DNA from 2 places in the Carnobacterium viridans genome. Region 1 is predicted to be linked to the other one. Evidence: predicted binding sites of a transcription regulator. Region 1 holds the regulator's gene; the other holds the start of a gene.
What was found. The regulator LexA, encoded in region 1, represses DNA repair genes until DNA is damaged. The targets are predictions, from matches to a motif close to CNAACANNTGTTNG.
Positions count from the first base shown of each region.

Region 2: the regulator LexA is predicted to act here: its motif matches at 1,763-1,776, upstream of BLT48_RS01640 (replication-associated recombination protein A).

Region 1 is NZ_FNJW01000008.1:225,180-228,392, reverse strand. Features, by position in the region: gene tkt (transketolase) at 1-618, opposite strand, end outside; gene BLT48_RS02585 (DUF896 family protein) at 750-989, opposite strand; gene lexA (transcriptional repressor LexA) at 1,151-1,774, shown strand; gene rnhB (ribonuclease HII) at 1,871-2,644, opposite strand; gene ylqF (ribosome biogenesis GTPase YlqF) at 2,629-3,213, opposite strand, start outside.
Region 2 is NZ_FNJW01000008.1:24,704-27,916, reverse strand. Features, by position in the region: gene BLT48_RS01650 (pyrophosphohydrolase domain-containing protein) at 1-421, opposite strand, end outside; gene BLT48_RS01645 (hypothetical protein) at 472-1,611, opposite strand; gene BLT48_RS01640 (replication-associated recombination protein A) at 1,845-3,131, shown strand.

The DNA.
Region 1 (3,213 bases):
AACATTTTCAGTAAAAGCTTTAGATGTCGGTCCATCTAGAGAGATATCATTTGAATCATAAAGAACAACTAATTTTCCAAGTTCCAAATGAGCTGCCAAACTAGCTGCTTCAGCTGAGATACCTTCCATTAAGTCGCCGTCTCCACATAAAGAATAAGTAAAGTGATCTACAATAGTATGACCTTCTTTATTATAAACAGCAGCTAAATGAGCTTCTGTCATTGCCATCCCAACGGCATTTGCAATTCCTTGACCTAGTGGGCCAGTTGTTGCTTCTACACCATCAGTATGGTTCACTTCTGGATGTCCAGGAGTTTTACTGTTCCATTGACGGAACTGTTTTAAATCATCAATTTTAACGTCATATCCAGCTAAATGCAACAAGCTGTATAATAGCATCGATCCATGTCCAGCTGATAATACAAAACGGTCACGGTCGAACCATTTCGAGTTTTTTGGATTTACTTTTAATTGTTTAGTCCACAATGTGTAAGCCATTGGAGCAGCCCCCATAGGTAATCCTGGGTGCCCAGAGTTGGCTTTTTGTATACCATCCATACTTAGTGTTCTTATTGTATTTACTGCTAATTGGTCTGTGTTATCAAACAAAAAAATCATCCTTTCGATTTTGACTCTCTTATAGTACTCTATTAGTTTACTATTCTTTCTATTCAAGTGCAACGCTTTCATGGTTAGAATGTTATTATCTGGGAGAACTTCATGGTTATCCCATCATTGAACAAACACTTTTATCTTCCGTGAAGACCTTTATCTTTTTGTATGTCTTTCAACTTATCGGGTGTAACATCAGTGCCTTCTTCATCTACTATTTTTACACCTTCAATAGTATTTCTCATTCCGCCACGAAAAGCGGTTATATAAGCATCTCTTAGTTCCTTTTGTTCAACTTGTTCTTGGATAGTCAATCCTTTGTTTTTTGATTTTTTTGCTAATTCATTTATTCTGTCTAATTGCTCTTTTGGCAACATCGAATCACTCCACTTTTTTATTTATTAGTCAACTATAACAAATTTCTCTGAAAAAAACACTCTTTAATCCTCTGAATCTACGAACGTTTGTTTGATTTGTTCTATCATATATGGTAATCTTAAAGTGATAAAATAATAGAAACGAGGTGTTTATATATATTATGAGTAAAAATCCCGAATCAAGACAAGTTGAAGTTCTACAATATATATATAATCAAGTTAAATTGAAAGGTTATCCTCCAACTGTAAGAGAAATCGGAACGGCTGTTTCTTTATCTTCTACTTCAACCGTTCATGGTCACCTTTCTCGATTAGAAAAGAATGGTTACCTCCAAAGAGATCCTAGCAAACCGAGAGCAATAGAACTAACTCAACTAGGATTATCAAAATTAGGCATTGCTCTTGATAAAATCCCTTTACTGGGAACAGTAACAGCAGGTGAACCCATCTTAGCTGTAGAAGAAGCGACGGATTATTTCCCATTGCCGCCAAACTTGCAATTTGAAAATGATTCTTTATTTATGTTGACCATACGTGGAGAAAGTATGATCAATGCAGGTATTTTTGATGGTGATGAAGTGATTATTCGTAAACAAAGCTCTGCAAATAATGGCGATATTGTTATTGCTATGACTGTAGAAGATGAAGCAACATGTAAAAGATTTTATAAAGAAGAAGATCATTATCGCTTAGAACCAGAAAATGACACTATGGGTCCTATTCTACTTAATGAAGTAACCATTTTAGGCAAAGTAATTGGATTGTATCGTAGTCATATTCAATAAAAAAACGAAGGAACGGGGTTATCCCGGTTCTTCGTTTTTTTATTTTATCATTTTAAATGTACAACAATTTAGTTTATTATTGCGCTAAAAATTTCTTCAGCCTAATAAATTTTTAACAGGCGCAAAAGTTTTTCGGTGAATAGGACATACTCCGTGCTTTTCTAAACCTTCTAAATGGACTTTTGTTCCATAACCTACGTTTTTAGAAAAACCGTATCCCGGATACACTGTATCGTATTCGGCCATCATTCTATCTCTTGTTACTTTTGCAATAATACTAGCAGCAGCTATAGACAAACTTTTTGAATCTCCCTTGATGAAGCTTTCTTGGGGAATAGTGACCGGTAGATGCATTGCATCGATCAACAATTGTTCTGGCGATTGAGGCAGTTGCTCAATCGCTTCAATCATAGCCAATTTAGTTGCTTCATAAATATTAACTTTATCAATTACTTGATGGTCTTTTATGCCAATTCCAATAGCTAATGCAGATTCTTGAATTTGGTCAAATAACATTTCTCTTTTTACACTTGATAATTGTTTAGAGTCATTGATTTCCAAGACATTAAAGTCTTGCGGCAAGATGACCGCAGCTGCAACAACAGGGCCAGCCAATGGACCTCTTCCTACCTCATCGATTCCAGCAATAAATTGTGTCCCTTTTTCCCAAAAGAATTGCTCAATTTGCAGCATTTCTTGTTGTTTTTCGAGAATCAATTGTTGTTTTCTTATTTGGTTTTCCCAAGATTTATACGCATTTAATACACCTTTACGAGAATCACTCTTGATTAAAACCAACCGTTCATCATCAGGGTGAGTGACAGTCGCTAATAGTTCTTTTATATCTTTAATGGTCAGCGGTTTTCCCATTTTATATCCTGCCTTTTTGGTAAAGAAACCGGCGCTATATCTAATGTATACTTCCCGATTTTACCGCTTCTAATTTCAAAAACAATCAATTCAGCTGCGCGAGTATAATCATCTTTATACCCTTTTCGCTCACTGATTAACATCAGCAGGTCTGGCGATTCAAGATTTAATTCTTCTTCTGTTAATCTGTATCGTTTAGCAAGCATTTCCGGATTTCGAATTTTCATTTCTTCTAATCCATACATAGCAATTTCATCTAACTGTAAAATTGTATCTTTAATGGCTCCAGTTAAAGCCAGTTTTTTTCCAATTTCAGGATCTTCAAACTTCGGCCAAAGAATCCCAGGCGTATCCAGTAATTCCAATTCTTTACCTAACTTCAACCACTGTTGTGCTTTTGTTACACCCGGTTTATTTCCTGTTTGAGCAATATTTTTCTTGACAAAACGATTGATCAATGTTGATTTTCCAACGTTAGGAATTCCAATACTCATTGCTCGAATTGCACGAGGTTTTATGCCCTTAGCCGCTCTTCGATCAAATTTAGGTTGCAACAGTTCTTTTGCTTT
Region 2 (3,213 bases), 200 kb from region 1:
CATCCGCTTTTCTATAACGCGGTTTGCCATCAGAAAAAAGTTTCCCCATATTTGCTTGATGCACGATTGAGAAAATTGGATCTGGATTAATACCCATTAATACAAAAGAACCATAGTTGAAATAATTTGCATCCGTTAGCGCATCTACTTGTCCAATCAAACGATCAGGGACCTCTTTGGACTGCTCTTTTAACTTTAAAATAGATTCTTCAGCTGCTTGCTTCCATTCTGAAACCAAAGATTCAAATTGGTTGACGTCCCCTTCTACAGTTGCATAAAGGAATTCTAATAGTTCTTCTGTTGTAAAATTTGCCCGTGTAACAGCTTCTTCAGGAGTTAAAGCTTGCGGCTCTTTTTTTACTGGCTTATCGAATACTTCATGAAACTCTTTGACTTGCTCAAATGGTGATAATTTAGTCATACTTCGGTTCTCCTTCTGATATAAATAAGGTCTTAAGTTGATCAGATTTTTTATTCGATTGCTTCCTCACTAATTAAATGCTTTCTCAATGCCGCATTCTCTGACTCTAAGATCCTTCTGTTAATTTCAGATTCTTTCAAATCAGCTTGCATAATTTTTAAAAATTCCATATTATCCTGCGATTGTCGTTTGGTCCTCTCAAGCTGGATTTTTTCATCACTCAATTGCTTGATATCTTTTTCGAGATCTTCTATTGTATCAGTTAATGCTTTATTTTTTTCAATTAATGAAGCATTTTGAAAACCAATTCCCTTTATTTTCTTTTCATTTTTACCATCTACTAAATTAATATAAACCACTACAAATGCTAAACAAGCAATAACAAAAGCTAAACAAGTAATAATAAACGTAAACAACGGTGTTGAATACCTAAGTCCAGCTAATAGCACACTCATTACGACTGTACAGCTAAAAATCACTAGTCCAATACGATAAGAATTTATTTTTCTTTTCGCATTCAATGCTTTTAAATAATCCACTTTATTTTGCAATGCAGCTTTTTCTAAGTGTTCTTGTTCTATTTTTTTTCGAGTTTCATAAAAAAGAACTTTTTCTTTTCTATCCATAGATTCTTGTACTTGTTCTTGATACTGTTCAAACCATTCTTTTTCTTTGACTAACTTTTCTAATTCTCTATCTATTTCCTGATGATAAGCTGCCTTTTTCAATGAGATTTCCTCTTCTACTTGTTCAGATTTAAACTGAGCTGAAGCAAGCATCTCTTGGGCATGCAGTTCAGCTTTTCGAGTAATTTTATTTGCTTCCACTTTTTCTTTATCATACTGTTCAGTGGATTGCTCTTTTTTTAATTTAATTTCTTCTTTAGCGGCCGCTATGTCTTGTTGAACTTCTTGATACATCTTTTCAGATTGATGAAAAGTTTCGGCCAAAATTTCCTCTGCTTCATTCTTTGCCTGCTGGAGAAGCTCTTTCTCATTTAAAAGGGCTGTTTTTGTCGTTCGTTTAGATGGTTTAAGTTGATTCGATCGCAATGATTCTTTTTCTTTTATTGCCCTTCCTAAAACAGAGTTAAAAACGACATTTGCTGTTTTTGAAAATAAACTGCGTTGCTGTTTATTTTCCGTTTTTAATAACCTGTTTAAAAAATTGGACTCGTGTTTTTCATCCATTACAAAGTTCCTTTCTTTCTCACTTTCATAATCCTCTGATTAATCGAACCTAATCAAAAAAATGACTTCTTACACATTATCGCAAATAATCATAGAAAAGCCAAACCAAAAATTCAATTTGCTTTATAAAAGTAAGCTGATTTTTAAAAATCAAACAAACGTTCTTTATTGTAGAATCCATTTTGGTAGAATGGTATACTAAGGATAATAATGTTGATAGGAGGATACGCTTTATGAATCAACCTTTAGCTTATCGGATGAGGCCTACTCATATTGATAATATTGTTGGACAGCAACACTTAGTAGGAAAAGGAAAAATCATTCGACGTATGGTAGAAGCTAAAATGCTTTCTTCGATGATTTTATACGGCCCTCCTGGGATTGGAAAAACTAGTATCGCTAGTGCGATTGCTGGGACAACAAAATACGCATTTCGCATTTTGAATGCTGCTAGTGACACAAAAAAAGATCTCCAAATTGTCGTGGAAGAAGCAAAAATGAGCGGTACTGTGATTTTACTTTTAGATGAGATCCATCGTCTGGATAAACCTAAGCAAGATTTTTTGCTGCCCCATTTGGAAAATGGACGTATTATCTTAATTGGGGCAACAACTGAAAATCCATACATTACGATAAATCCTGCCATCCGAAGTAGAACACAAATATTTGAACTTAAGACGCTTTCTAATGAAGATATACAACAAGCTATGTGGAATGCAGTAAAAGACCCAGAAAAAGGCTTTGGTAAAGAAAAAATAGCTATTACAGATCAAGCATTACTCCACTTTTCTAGAGCCACAAGCGGAGATTTGAGGAGTTCTTTGAATGGTTTAGAACTGGCGATTAAATCAACAGCTCCAGATGAACAAGGAACGATCAATATTACTTTAGAGATTGCTGAAGAGTGTGTTCAAAGAAAAGCTTTAACACATGATAAAGATGGTGATGCTCATTATGATGTTATTTCCGCTTTACAAAAATCCATTCGTGGAAGCGATGTAAATGCTGCTTTACATTATCTTGCTAGACTGATTGAAGCTGGCGATTTACCTATTATCTCAAGGCGGTTAATGGTTATCGCTTATGAAGATATCGGATTAGCTAATCCTTCTGCAGCTTCTAGGACTGTTACCGCTATTCAAGCATCTGAAAAATTGGGCTTTCCGGAAGCCCGAATACCTTTAGCTAATGTAGTAGTTGATTTATGTCTCTCTCCAAAATCAAATTCGTCTTACGCAGCGATTGATGCAGCCCTCCAAGATGTACGAGCTGGGAAAAGTGGAGATGTACCTGATCATTTAAAAGATTCTCATTATAGTGGAGCAAAAGAACTTGGCCGCGGTGTAGATTATCTCTATCCGCATAGTTATCCTGGTGCATGGGTAAATCAGCAATACTTACCTGACAAACTAAAAAATGCTTCTTACTATACACCAAATCACACAGGAAAATATGAAGATACTTTGGCAAAGCAGTATGATTCAATCAATTTAAAAAAAGGAAACAAGAGTATTCATTAACCGCTTTCTTTGTTGTTAAAACAATCTTTCAACAGAACGTTTACAGGCAAATAATTGACAACATCATATGCTTATGCTACTA